2 regions of the Bradyrhizobium sp. USDA 4502 genome follow, and region 1 is predicted to be linked to the other one. Evidence: predicted binding sites of a transcription regulator. Region 1 holds the regulator's gene; the other holds the start of a gene.

Evidence for each region. Region 1 encodes LexA, which represses DNA repair genes until DNA is damaged. Its sites were predicted from a motif close to TGTTCNNNNTGTGTTCNG; they were not measured.
Region 2: the regulator LexA is predicted to act here: its motif matches at 2,538-2,555, upstream of ACVW1B_RS06570 (ImuA family protein).

The regions. Positions count from the first base shown of each region.
Region 1 covers NZ_JBSSGF010000001.1:3,180,376-3,187,665, forward strand. The annotation lists gene ACVW1B_RS14545 (serine hydroxymethyltransferase) at 1-1,051, shown strand, start outside; gene ACVW1B_RS14550 (hypothetical protein) at 1,139-1,294, shown strand; gene ACVW1B_RS14555 (HAD family hydrolase) at 1,748-2,374, shown strand; gene ACVW1B_RS14560 (molybdopterin molybdotransferase MoeA) at 2,401-3,612, shown strand; gene lexA (transcriptional repressor LexA) at 3,856-4,560, shown strand; gene ACVW1B_RS14570 (hypothetical protein) at 4,804-5,232, shown strand; gene ACVW1B_RS14575 (hypothetical protein) at 5,378-5,605, shown strand; partial or broken gene ACVW1B_RS14580 (ComEC/Rec2 family competence protein) at 5,602-7,290, opposite strand, start outside.
Region 2 covers NZ_JBSSGF010000001.1:1,472,012-1,479,301, reverse strand. The annotation lists gene ACVW1B_RS06580 (error-prone DNA polymerase) at 1-22, opposite strand, end outside; gene ACVW1B_RS06575 (Y-family DNA polymerase) at 19-1,668, opposite strand; gene ACVW1B_RS06570 (ImuA family protein) at 1,559-2,338, opposite strand; gene ACVW1B_RS06565 (UdgX family uracil-DNA binding protein) at 2,722-4,170, shown strand; gene ACVW1B_RS06560 (inorganic phosphate transporter) at 4,710-6,332, shown strand; gene ACVW1B_RS06555 (LysR family transcriptional regulator) at 6,425-7,290, opposite strand, start outside.

The DNA of each region.
Region 1 (7,290 bases):
AGAGAACCTTGCCCGCCAGCGCGCTTGCGCGCTGTTCCGCGCCGAACATGCCAACGTTCAGCCTCTGTCCGGGTCGCCAATGAACCAGGCCGTGTATCTCGGCCTGCTGCAGCCCGGCGATACGATCTTGGCGATGGACCTGTCACACGGCGGCCATCTCACTCATGGCGCGCCGGTGTCGCACATGGGGCGGCTCTTCAACTTCGCCCGCTACAAGACGCAGCCGTCAAACGGCGGCGCCATCGATTTCGATGAGCTCCGCGCCATGGCCCGGCACGTCCGCCCGAAGCTGGTGCTGTGCGGCTACAGCTCTTATCCGCGCGATCTGGATTATGCGTCCTTCAAGAGCATCGCCGATGAGGTGGGTGCACTGACCATGGCCGACGTCAGCCATTACGGCGGCCTGATCGCCGGCAATGCCTTGCGCAATCCGCTCGATGCGGGTTTCGACGTGATGACGACGACATCGCACAAGACGCTTCGCGGGCCGCGCGGCGGCATCGTTCTCTGTCGCCGGGAGTTCGCCGGCAAGATCGACGCGTCGGTGTTCCCGGGGCTGCAGGGAGGTCCGCACATGAACGTTGTGGCCGGAACCGCGGTCACGCTAAAGAAGGCATCGACGTCCGATTTTCAGGCCTATGCAAGACTGGTCATGCGCAACGCGAAGGTCCTGGCCGAAGCGTTGATGGAACGCGGCATAACGTTGATCACCGGCGGAACCGATAATCACATGATGGTTGTGGATACGGTGGCCAGCGTCGGCGTGGACGGCGGCGCGGCCGAGAACATCCTCGACGCCGTCGGGATCACCGCAAACAAGCAGATCATTCCCGACGATCCGCGTCCGCCGCTCAAGCCGAGCGGCATTCGCCTCGGGACGCCGGCGCCGACCACGCGCGGCATGGGTGAGCCCGAAATGCGCCTGATCGCCGAACTCATTGCGGAGTCCCTCCGGTCGAAGGGAGATGCAGCGGTCGTCAAGCGACTGAGGTCGAACAGCGTCGAGATGTGCCGCGCTTTCCCCGTTCCGGGCATCGCGCCGCCCTCGTAGGCGGCCGACCCGCGTTCCTGTTCCGCGCCCGTCGCGTCACTCGGCAGGTCGTGAAGGTTCCCGGGGGAAGGACCGGAACGGAAATTGATGCTGTTCGTTGGACCGCATGATCTCGAAGACGGAGCGTCCAACGCCGTGACCCGGAAAACCTTGCAAGCACGCTCGGAACAGGCGCTCGTCGTCATCATTCTCAGCACCGGTGCGCTGATCGGTTACCTCGGCTTGGCACTGTCCAGGCTGTGAGAGCTACGTCCGGCGGGCACCAAGCCACCGCGGGCGTCAGGCCGCGGCAAGCATCAAGTCGCTTGGTGCGCTGAAAGCTCGTGCGTGCGTGCCACTGAGTTGCCCGACGCGGCAAGCCAAGCCCCGCAGCAAAAATATAGGGTGAAAAGAGCAAGGCTCGGACAGATCATGTCGCGAGAATGCGGATGTTTGACGCACAAGCGACGACACCCGCCGTCGTCCCGGCGAAGGCCGGGAGCCATTACCCCAAATCTCAATTGTTGCGCGACGCTGGGGCCACAGCTTCCTCTCAACAACCCAACCCTGTGGTTATGGGTCCCGGCCTTCGCCGGGACGACGGTGTGCGCGGGAACAGTCTCGCGATGAATGCAACGCCACGCACAATCCACACACCGGTCACTGAAATCGAGGACATTGCCGCCTGCCCGCAATTCTCGTACACGGTTTCACGCAATGACCTCGCAATTCTCTCCCAACTCCGTCGACGTGCTGCTGTTCGATATCGGCCGCGTCGTGCTCGACATCAACTTTGACAAGGTGATGGCGCACTGGGCGCAGCATGCCGGCTGTGCGCCCGCCGAGCTCGCCACGCGCTTTGTCGTCGACGACAGTTTCAAGCATCACGAGATCGGCCGGATCGACGACGCGGCATTCTTCGAGAATCTGCGCCGGACGCTCGGCATCAACATCACGGACGCCCAGTTCCTCGAAGGCTGGAACGCGATCTTCACCGGCGAGATGCCGGGCATCGCCCCGCTGCTCGCGGCGGCCGCCAAGCGGATGCCGCTCTACGCCTTCTCCAACACCAATCCGGCCCATGTCGCGCATTTCTCGGTCACCCATGCCGAGCTGCTCAGCCATTTCCGCAACGTCTTCCTGTCCTCGAGCATCGGCTTCCGCAAACCCGACGCCGAGGCCTACGATCATGTGGTAAAAGCCATCGGCGTGCCGGCGTCGCGGATCCTGTTCTTCGACGACCTGGCCGCCAATATCGAAGGTGCGCGGGCGCGCGGCCTTCATGCTATCCACGTGACGTCGACGGATGACGTGGCAAGGGCTTTGACCGCACTTGGAATTTGAACATTAAGAATTGAGGAGCTCTGAGCGTGGCCCTGATGCCGGTTGCCGATGCCCTGTCCGCCGTCCTCGCCGGCGCCGAACCGCTGCCGGAGGAGATGGTCGCGCTCGATGCCGCCTACCACCGCACGCTTGCGCACGACCTCGCGGCGCTCCGCACCCAGCCGCCGCAGCCGATGTCGGCGATGGACGGCTATGCGGTGCGCGCCGCCGATGCGGCTGATCTAAAGGCCCGGCTCAAGGTGATCGGCGAAGTCGCCGCCGGCCGGCCGTTCGAGCGGACGGTCGGCGCCGGCGAGGCGGTGCGGATCTTCACCGGCGGCGTGATCCCCAATGGCGCCGACGCGGTGATCATCCAGGAGGACACCGCCGTCGACGGCGACCACATCACGATCACGGAGGCCGCCAGCGTCGGGCGGCACATCCGCCCGGCTGGGGTCGACTTCCGTGAGGGCGAGGTGCTGCTCGCCGGCGGCAGCCGCCTGTCCGACCGCGCGCTGTCGCTGGCGGCCGCCATGAACTATCCGGAACTTGCGGTGCGCCGCCGCCCGAAGGTCGCGGTGCTGGCGACCGGCGACGAGCTGGTGATGCCGGGCTCGCAGCCCGGTCCCGGCCAGATCGTCTATTCCAACGGCTACGCGCTGCGGGCGCTGGCGCGCGCCGAAGGCGCCGAGACCGTCGACCTCGGCGTTGCCGCCGACACGGTAGAGGCGACCACGGCGGGCATCCGCCGGGCACGCGAGGCCGGCGCCGATGTCCTCATCACGACAGGCGGCGCCTCGGTCGGCGACCACGATCTCGTCAAGCGGTCGCTGGAAGCCGAGGGCGTCGAGATGGCGTTCTGGCGGATTGCGATGCGGCCCGGCAAGCCGATGATGCATGGCCGGCTCGGCGCGATGCGGGTGATCGGTCTGCCCGGCAATCCGGTGTCGTCCTATGTCTGCGCCTTCCTGTTCCTGGTGCCGTTGATTCGGGCGCTGAGCGGCCGGAAAGTGATTCATCATCGCCGCGCGAGCGCCCTGCTCGGCCGCGACCTCGCCGCCAACGACCAGCGCGAGGACTATCTGCGTGCGCGGCTCGAAGCGCGCGAGGACGGCACGCTGATCGCAACGCCGGTGACGCAGCAGGACTCGTCGCTGCTCGGGAATCTCGCTGCGGCACGGGCACTTCTCGTGCGTCCGCCGTTTGCAGCGGCGGCCGTCGAAGGCAGCGAATGCGAGATTCTGACACTGCCCGAATAGGGTTTTCGCGCCCCGCCGATTGTGCGTTGCCCGACGCGTTCACCGGAAATTAAGTGGTTGCGGAACACATATCGAACATATAGTGTCCGTTCATGATTTGTTTCGAGTACTGGTGTCTACAATCGGGAAGCCGCGTGGAAGCAGGTGCATCGAGCACATGCTCCTGAGGTCAGGCCCGGCCTGCAGGCCCCACCAGAAGAGTCTCGGAATCGAACGACGCTATCAACCGGGGGAATACTCGAGATGCTCACGCGCAAACAGTACGAACTACTGCGTTTCATCAATGAACGTCTGAAAGAGGCCGGCGTACCGCCCTCCTTCGACGAGATGAAGGATGCACTCGACCTGCGCTCGAAGTCCGGTATCCACCGCCTGATCACTGCGCTGGAGGAGCGCGGCTTCATCCGCCGCCTGCCGAACCGCGCCCGCGCCATCGAGGTCATCAAGCTGCCCGAACTCTCGGCCGGCGGCGGCAACGGCCGCCGCGGCTTCACGCCCAGCGTCATCGAAGGCACCCTCGGCCGGCGCGCCAGCACGCCGCCGATTGCCGAGGACGACGGCAACCGTCCGGTCGCGGTCCCCGTGATGGGCCGGATCGCCGCCGGTACGCCGATCGAGGCGCTGCAGACCCGCAGCCACACCATCAGCGTGCCGCCCGACATGCTCGGTGCCGGCGAGCACTATGCGCTCGAGGTGCGCGGCGACTCGATGGTCGATGCCGGCATCCTCGACGGCGACATGGCGCTGATCCAGCGCAACGACGTCGCCAATACCGGCGACATCGTGGTGGCGCTGATCGACGAGGAGGAAGCCACCCTGAAGCGCTTCCGCCGCCGCGGCGCATCGATCGCGCTCGAGCCGGCCAACACCGCCTATGAAGTGCGCATCCTGCCGCCGAACCGGGTCCGCATCCAGGGCAAGCTGATCGGCCTTTATCGCAAATACTGAATTGCAAATACTTGCGGCGGCCGGGAACGAGCAACACGTCGGATCGTTCCTTGCGTACGGCCTGCCCGATGCGCTCCGATACCTCTCGCGCAGCGTCGCGTGTTTGTGATCGGAGCGATCTCGGACCAGTCGTACAATCGCCCAGAAACGAGCAGACGCTCGTTCGCTATCGTCCACTCTGGTAGAGGCCCTAATGCCTCAAGGAGAGGCACGGGTCGCTACCTCGAAATGAGGAGCCATCCGATGTGTGACTATAGTCTGCACGCCGTGGCATCGCGCCCCGCCATTGTCGGAGAGACGCTGATCACGACGACGTTCCGCGGCACGTCGACCCGCGGCTTTGCTTCGGAGAATGACCCCACTGTCGCGGTCTGCATGCTGCCGGGCACCGAGCTCGCTTTCGCCGAGAACGTTCGCTACGACAGCCGCTGGATCTGGACCAAGACGCTGAACTATCGCGTCGGCGTGTTCAACGAAGTCGAGCCCGACGTGCCTGATCGGCATCATGACGCGGTCGAATTCCCCGACGGCAGCCATGTGCTGGTGACCCAGCTGGTCGAGGGACAGCGCGTTAGCGTGCTGCAATTGCCGGCGCTGCATCCGCCGGTCGAGCAGAAGCCGAAGGTTGTGGAGCGGCGGCCCTCCGCATTCGCAACGCTGTTTTTGGGTTGAGCGCATCGTCGCCGCGGAATGAGCTGTTCGGCGGCGGATGACCTAAGCAATTTCGGGCGACCCCGGACTCCCGCTTCCGGGGCGCAGAAGGAGATTTGCGTCGGCCGGCGCCTTGGCGCATCATCGGGCACGGAGGACGTGCGCGGTGGTCGATAAGGTCACATGGCAAAAGGCTGGACGCGTCACGGAACCGGGCCGCTACATGTTCCGGTTCGGTTGGCTGACGGTAACGGCCGACGACCTGAAAGTCTGGGAGCAATTTCCCGAGGCTTCCTTCACCCTCGTCAAGAAGCCCGACGCCGGCCCCGACTCCGACGAATACCATCTCGGCCTGTTCGAGCTGCCGAGCGGCCCCTCGCCGGACCACGGCTAATCATCGCCCTGCAGATCGGTCTCGGCCGGCGTCGCATCCACCGCAGGCCGCGGCGCGGCGGCGGGCGCGCGCAGCGTCGTTTCGCTCTCGCCGTCGCCGGGAACCGCCGGCGACCACGGCCGGTCGATCCCGCCGGGCTTGACCGCATCGACGGCGTAGCCGTCCCTGATCCTTCGCAGCACCAGCGCGCCGTGGCGGCGCAGCCGCTCGGCATCGATCACCGATGCCGCGCAGCCCTGCGGCGCCGGCCGCGCCGTCACGATCAGGGCTGCGCGCTCGCAGTCGTCCGCCAGCGCCTCCGGCCGGGTCGCCAGCGCGACGAAGACGCCGCCGGGTCCCTGGGTCACGCAGCCGCCGGCATCGCACGAGACGCCCTCGCCGAGCGACGCATCGGTGGCGGTGCGCGCGTCGGCGTCCGCCGCCAGCCACTCCTTGACCAAAAATGCATCCTTGGCGCTGTGCATCAGATGCAGCCACCCGTCACCGCCACGCACCGCGACGTTGCGGCCGTCGCCCGAGATCAGCACGTCCGGCTGCGGCACCCTGAGCGCCCAGACCGAGGCCACCAGCAGCAGCACCGCGCCTGACCAGCGCAGCGGCGTGCGCAGCAGCCCGAGCAGGATGATGCCGGCGCTCGCTGCGATCAGCGGCCCGATGCCGAACGCCGCCATGCGGCCGACCGCGCCCGGGAGTGCGGCGACCCATTGCGTCACCAGGATCATCCAGTCGATGCCAAGACCCATGATCGCCCAGAACAGTCCGTCGAAGCCGACCGGCATGGCGACGAGCCCGAGCAGGCCGGCCGGCATCACGACCGCCGAGACGACAGGCATCGCCGCAAGGTTCGCAAGCAGCCCGTAGGGCGTCACGCGGTGGAAATGGAATGCGGCATAGGGCGTCGTCGCCAGCCCCGCCACCAGCGAGGCCAGCATCAGGCATCGTGAGCTCGCGCCCGCCCCACAGCGCGACGCGCGCGGTCGCCGAATGGTCGGGCGACGCCAGCAGGTTCGGCAGCCCGATCTGCACCAGCGCCACCAGCCCGAGCGTCGCGGCGAACGACATCTGGAAACTGGGATGCACCAGCGCCTCCGGCGCGATCGCGAGCACGATCAGCGCCGCCACCGCCAGCGTCCGGAAGGTGATCGCGCGGCGGTCGACGATCACGGCGAGCAGCACCACGGCGGTCATGAAGAACGACCGTTGCGTCGCGACCTCCGCGCCCGACAGCAACAGATAGAACGCCGCGGCGACCAGCGCGGCCGCCGCGGCCCATTTCTTGATCGGATGCCCCGCCGTCAGCGCCGGAAACAGCGCGAGCAGCGCGCGCACCGCGAAGAACACGACGCCGGCGACCACGGCCATGTGGTAGCCGGAGATCGACAGCACATGGCCGAGCCCCGAGATGAACATCGCATCGTTGACCGGCGTCGAGATCGCATCGCGCCGGCCGGTGAGCAAGGCGGTTGCGATCGCGCGCTGGTCGCCGTCGAGCGTGGTGCGAATCCGCGCGTCGATGGCGTCGCGCAGGCCCTGCATGAAGGCGGCGTAGCGCAGCGCAAAGCCGCCGGTCGCAGGCGGCTCCCTGGTCTTGACGGCGCCCATCACGAAGCCGGAGGCGCCGATGCCCTGGAAATACAGGTCACGGCCGAAATCATAGGAGCCCGGGCGCTGCGGCCCGAGCGGCG
Region 2 (7,290 bases), 1.7 Mb from region 1:
AATCAGGTGGAGGTGCGCTCATGCGAACAGCCCATGCACATACCAGTTGGCCGGAACGGGCTTGCCCTCCTCGTCGCGCAGCTCGCTCTCGTAGAGACCGTCGCGAAAGATCCAGAAGCGCTGGCCTTCGGCATCCTCGACGCGGAAATAATCGCGCGTCAGCGACGCGCCGTCCTGCTTCCACCATTCCATCGCGATGCGCTCGGGGCCCTCGACCCGCACCACCTCGTGCTGCGCGCGCCGCCAGGTGAATTGATGCGGCGGACCGTCGGGCACGGTCGCGAACGGCACCTTGATCGGTTCGGGCTGCTCGAATAGCCGCAAGGGACGCAGCGGTGGTTCGCTCGCAACGTGCTCCGGCCAGGCGGCGGCGCTGGCCGCGGCCAGATGATGCTGCGCCGGCAGCGCGAGCGCCGATCGTTCGGGGATGTGGCTCTCCAGCGGCAGATGCACGACGACGCGTTTTCCGCCGATGCGGGCGGCGATGCGGTCGATCAGCGCCGAGAGCTCGTCATTGTCGTGTATGGTGGCGTCGAGATCGCGCTGCTGCTGTACCACGATCTCGGTACGCCCTGCGGCGAGGCGAATGAGATCGAAGCCGAAGCCGGGATCGAGCGGATCATTCAGCGCATCGAGCCGCTCGCGGAACAGGCGATCGATCATCTCGGGCCGCGTCACCGGACGCCCGGTCTCGACCATGATCGCGCGCACCGCACCGTCGGTGCGGAAGAAGCTCGCTTCCAGCTGCCGCGCACCTTTGCCCTGCTTGTCCATCGCCGCAACCAGCATCTTGGCAAGGCTTGAGAGCGTCAGCGCGATCACGGTGTCGGTCGCGATCGGCTCGGGGAAACGCTTCTCGACGATGTAATCGGGCAGCGGCTTGCGCGGGCTGATCGGAGCATCGCCCTGCCCGAGCGCGTGGTTGAGCAAGGTGGTGAAGGCCGCACCGAACCGCGCCGAGATTTCATGCGGCGCGCGCGAGGCGACATCGCCGATGGTCTTCAAGCCGGCGCGGCGCAGGCCGGTGGTGACAGCGGCATCGGCGCCGAGCGCCGACACCGGCAGCGGGCCGACCGCCGCCGCCTCCTCGCCATCGGCGACAATCTTGCCCGAGGCGGTGCGCGTCAGCGTACGCGCCGCGATCGAGGTGCCGGCAATGGCCGCGCTGACGGCAAAGCCGCGCCGGCTCAGCGCCCCCGTCACGGTCTGTAGCAGCGCTCGCTCGCCGCCGAACAGATGCGCGCAGCCGGTGATGTCGAGAAACAGACCGTAAGGCAGATCGAGCGCGACCAGCGGCGTGAAGCGGTCGCACCAGTCGGCGATGTCGTTCAGCGTCTTCAGATCGGCGGCGGGATCGGCATCATAGACCGTGAGCTCCGGACAGATCGCCCGCGCATTGGCGAGCGGCAGCCCGATCGACAGCCCGGCGCGCACCGCGGCCTCGTCGATCGCGTGCAGCAGGATGGCGTTGTGGTCTTTTGCGACGACGACGCTGGGGAGTTCTGCTTTCTTCGCCTCTCCCGCTTGCGGGAGAGGGAGCCCTGCCACCTCCCGTGCATCAGCTTGCGAGGCGATGTCCTGCGCGAGCTTGCGCTTGATGCGGTCGATGGGCAGGCGTGGCAGCCACAGGCTGAGAATACGCCGACGGTTCACTGAATTGGCACTCATCACATTTCCATTCCATGATCCATCGCCCGACCGGGCCATGACGATTGCGCACGAGTTCGGCCTCGAAGCACGGCGCGCCCCACACGCTCGCGGCATTGCCCGGCGGCGAATGCGCCGCGCGCACGATCCAGCGCGTCTCCGCGGTCGAGGGGATCGGGGTTGCCGCGATCCGCAGCACCAGCGCGGTGACGCCGGAGGCCTGCGCGGCCAGGGTCAATTTGCGGCTGGCGACGAGATCGAGCTGGCGCGCCTGGCCCCAGACCTCGAGCACGACCGCGCCGAGCGCATCGCAGGCGAGCGCGTCGGCCGCGGTGCGCAGGCCGCTGTCGACATCGGCGGCGCGCACCGTGACCAAGAGGCGCGGATCGAGGCCGAGCTCGGCAAGCCCGCGTATCGATAGCGCGCCGTTTTCGCGATCGGAAAAATCCTGCCGCACCCAGACCAGCGGCTTGCGTGCCGACAGCCGTCCGGCGAGCCCCGCGATGAAACCGCTCGCCGCGCCGCCTTGATGGCCGGCCGCAAACACCTCGTGCAATGCCGCCGGCGCAAGTCCGCCGCGCAGCATCGCATCCGCGCCGGCGTGTCCGAGCGCGACGCGGTTCGGCATCGCCGCATCCGATGGCGCCTCGATGCGCGCGATGCTGCCGCGCAGAGACGCAAGCGTACCCATGCGTGCGGCGGCGCATGATCCGCCAAAGTGTGAGCGGTTTGGCGACAAGATCATGCGCCTTTCTTAAAAAAGAGGAGCGCGATCGGACGCAAAACCGGCGACCACTTTTGCTGATCGCGCTCCGGCATATGCGCCGCTCCTTCCAACCAAAATTTGAGGCCGTCACTGGTCTGAACAGAGAACCAGGGACTGGCTCATTTGTTCATGATATGTTCTAATATAAAGCTAACAGGGCCCGCAGAGTCAATCGGATTGGTGAGCTCATTGATTCATGAGTGGAATCAATGGGATTCAGCAGCCGCCGAACCGGACGGGCCCTGATCTTCCGCAGTGTTAGCCACGCAGGCCCCGAAAATGGCGCGTGACGGAAACGGAGCAATCGCATGCGCATCATCGTGCTCGACAACGACACCGATTTCGAGGGCTGGCGCAAGGCCGCGCGGCGATTGGCGCTGAACGATGTGAAGCCCGCAGAGATCACATGGACCGTACGCAGCGACGACGAATTGTCGTCGGCATCCTGCGTGAATGAATTGCCGGATACGCCGCAGGCGCGGTTCAATGTGTCGGCCAAATTCGTCGAGCTCGCAAAGGCCGCGATCCTGCATCGCAGTGACGAACGCTTCGCCCTGCTCTATCGCCTGCTGTGGCGGCTGCGCAGCCATCACGATCTGCTCAGTGCGACCGATGATCCCGATGTCGCCGAGGTCCACGCGATGGCGCGCGCGGTCTATGTCGATATCGACAGGATGCATGCGCATCTGCGCTTCCGCGAGATCGGCCGCGAACGGACGGCGCATTACGTCGCCTGGTTCGAGCCGGAGCATCGCATCGTCGAACTTGCCGCGCCGTTCTTCGCCGGCCGCTTCGCCGACATGCCGTGGTCGATCCTGACCCCCGACGTCTGCGCACATTGGGACGGGCACGCGATCTCGATCACGCCGGGCGTCGCCAAATCCGAAGTGCCGACCGAGGACCGGCTCGAGGAGGCCTGGCGGCGTCACGACAACGGCCGCTTCAATCCCGCACGGCTGAAAGTGATGGAGATGCCGCAAGCCTATTGGAGGAACCTGCCCGAGGACTCGATCATTAAACCCCTGATCGAAGACGCAATGCGCATGACCAGCGGCCCCTTCATCGCACGCAAGGCGGCCGAGCCGCAGAAGCGGCAGGATACGCCGATGCCCCGCAAGCAAGTTCAAGGCAAGCAAGTTCAAGACAGGCAAGCTCACGACACCATCGCGGCCTTGCGCGAGGAGGCCGCCGATTGCCGCGCCTGCCCGCTGTGGAAAGACGCAACCCAGACCGTGTTCGGCGAGGGACCGCAAAGCGCAACGCTGATGCTGGTCGGCGAGCAGCCCGGCGACAAGGAAGATCTCGCAGGCCACCCCTTCGTCGGACCGGCCGGCCAGATGCTCGATCGCGCGCTGCAGGAAGCCGGCATCGATCGCCGCAAGGTCTATGTCACCAACGCGGTGAAGCACTTCAAATTCGTGCCGCACGGCAAGATCCGGCTGCACCAGAAGCCGAGCACACCGGAGATCCGCGCCTGCCGCCAATGGTACGAGCGCGAGCTCGCCACCATCAAGCCGGACCTCGTGATGGCGCTCGGCGCCACCGCGGCGCAGAGCGTGCTCGGCAAGATCACGCCGATCAACAAGAACCGCGGCCATCTGATCGACCACGACGGAACCAAGGTGCTCGTCACTGTGCACCCGTCCTATCTGTTGCGGCTGCCGGATGAAAAAGCCAAGGCGCTGGAATATCAGCGCTTTATCGACGACCTGAAAATCGCCGCACATCAGTTGCGCAGATCAGTCGATGCAGCTTGAGTTCCGTAAAACCAGCGGAACCTGAGGAACCACATCGCAACGAGAAATTGTTCTAAGCTGCGGACAAATACCTACAACCTTTAATTGATCCGTGGTAGGGTAGCATGTTCCGCAGGTATCGGGCGTCATGTTCACGCCATGACGTACCCTGAGGCGGGCGCGCTGCGCGGTTTGCTAGCCCCGATCGTGCGGCGCGCCACCTCATCTCTCATCAATCCGCCTCCCTCATTCGCGATCCTCCCACTCGCAGGCGCCCGCCGAATTCTCCGGCTGCCCGGCCGGCCGGATGCCGGTGTGACGTCCTCCGCACATTGTCTCGCCCTGCGAAACGCAGGCCACAGCTTTCCGTCGCGATCCGCGATCCCTTTTTGCTGACGATTGCCACGAGGCCGCGAAGCCACGTGCGCGCTCAATGCGTTGCACAAAAATTCGGCTCGATGTCCACCGTCACCGCAAACCGGTGCATCTCGCGGGGCCGGATTTCAATTGCTTGTCATATGCATCGATCAAAATCGGGAGCATTGGGACAGGAGTTTACCATGAGCGATATGGCGTTACCCGGCTCGATCGAGCCCGCCCTGAAAAAGGGTCCGGACCTCGACAAGGGCTTTCATCCTCTCACCGGGGTTATCTATTTGGGCGTGGTTGCGGCCGCGCTGCTGTTCGTTGCCTACAGCATCTATGCCGATGTCGACGCCACCGGCACGCGCATCACCTCGTTCCTGCCGTACATCCTGCTGTTCGTCGCGCTGCTGATCGCGCTCGGCTTCGAATTCGTCAACGGCTTCCATGACACCGCGAACGCGGTCGCCACCGTGATCTACACCCGCTCGCTGCCGGCGCATGTCGCCGTGGTGTGGTCGGGCATGTTCAACCTGATCGGCGTGCTGCTCTCCAGCGGCGCCGTCGCGTTCGGCATCGTCTCGCTGCTTCCGGTCGAACTGATCCTGCAGGTCGGCAGCAGTGCCGGCTTTGCCATGGTGTTCGCGCTCTTGATCGCCGCCATCATCTGGAATCTCGGCACCTGGTGGCTCGGCCTGCCGGCCTCGAGCTCGCACACCCTGATCGGTTCGATCATGGGCGTCGGCATCACCAACGCGCTGCTGCGCGGCCGTGACGGCACCTCGGGCGTCGACTGGTCGCAGGCGACCAACATCGCGAAGGCGCTGCTGCTGTCGCCGCTGTTCGGCTTCGCGCTCGCCGCCGGCCTGCTCTACCTCCTCAAGATCGCGCTGCAGCGCGCGACGCCGGCGCTGTTCGGCGAACCGGTCGGCGACCAGCCGCCGCCGTGGTGGATCCGCGGCATCCTGATCCTGACCTGCACACTGGTCAGCTTCTTCCACGGCTCCAATGACGGTCAGAAGGGCATGGGCCTGATCATGCTGATCCTGATCGGCACCGTGCCGACCGCCTATGCGCTGAACCGCGCAATGCCCTCGAGCCAGATCGAGCTGTTCACGGCGCACTCGACCGCGGCCAGCAAGGTCATCGAAGGCAAGGCCGCCGGTTACAACGTGATCGGCAACCCGCGCCCGGCCGTGACCAACTATGTCGCGCAGCACCAGATCAACGAAGGCACCTTTCCGTCGCTTGCGGTGCTGGTGCGCGACATCGGCCAGCAGGTTGCCCAGTATGGATCGCTGGCCAAGTTCCCGGCTGACGCGGTCGGCAACACCCGTAACGACATGTACCTGGCGTCCGAGGCGATCCGTTTCCTGATGAAGGACAAGGAAGCCGAGCTGACCGCTGCCGACATCGCCACGCTGAACCAGTACAAGGGCTCGCTCGATGCCGCGACGAAGTTCATCCCGAGCTGGGTGAAGTTCGCCGTCGCCATCGCGCTCGGCCTCGGCACCATGGTCGGCTGGAAGCGTATCGTCGTCACCGTCGGCGAGAAGATCGGCAAGACCCACCTGACCTACGCGCAGGGCGCCTGCGCCGAGATCACGGCGGCCGCGACGATCGCGGCGGCCGACGGCTACGGCCTGCCGGTCTCGACCACGCACGTGCTGTCGTCAGGCATCGCCGGCACCATGGCCGCCAACGGCTCCGGCCTGCAATGGGCCACGATCCGCAACATCGCGATGGCCTGGGTGCTGACGCTGCCGGCCGCGATGATCATCTCGGGCGTTCTCTACTACGTGTTCTACCACCTGTTCTGACGCCCCACGCTTTCGGCGCAGCAACGCGCCGGACAAAGGCCCGCACCGATGGTGCGGGCCTTTTGCTTTGGACCTGCAGCCCGGCTCCTCGCTCAGGCGGCGCAGGCCTTCGCAACCTCGGCCAGCAGGCCGCGCGCCCATTTGTGCAAGCCGGATTTGGCCGTCCGGGCGCCCCAGTACATGTCGATCGAGATCGGCACGCGGAACGGCAGCGCAGCGACATGCCACCCGCCGCGCATCGCCCGCGCCAGATGATGCGGGATGGTCGCAACGAGACCCGTACCGACGATGATGCGCTCCAGACTGTCGTGGTTCGGAAGGTTGACCACCGGCTCGATCTCGATTTCCCTCACCTTCAGCGCCTCGAGATAGAGCGGCTGCCACTCGCCGCTATGGGTGATGAAGACATGCTCGGCCCTGGCATAGGCCGACAGCGCGATCCGGCCGCGCGCCAGCGGATTGGCCCGATCCATCACGCAGACGTAGTGGTCGGTGAGGATATGGCGCCGGAAGAAGCTCTCGCCGACGACCCCGACCGGACCGAGCACGATGTCGCACTGGTTCTGCTTGAGATGGACGTCGCCGTGGCCCGCGGCATCGAGCAGGACGAGACGGACCCGCGGCGCGCCGGCACGCAGCCGCGCGCTGAATTGCGGGATCAGGGTCTGGCGTTCGTGATAGTTGCAGGAGATCGTCACGCTGCCCTGCGCCGTCGCCGGATCGAACTCCGCCGGTGAGGCAAGCCCGTCGATCTCGCCGATCATCTCTCGCGCCCAGGCGACCAGCGCCACGCACCGTTCGGTCGCCGTCACGCCGTTGCCGCTGCGGACGAACAGTGGGTCATGCAGCGCGCCGCGCAGCCGCTCGATCGCATAGCTGATGGTGGACTGGTTGACGTCGAGCCGCTTGGCCGCCGCGGAGAACGACTGCAGGTCATAGACCAGCACGAGGGTCCGCA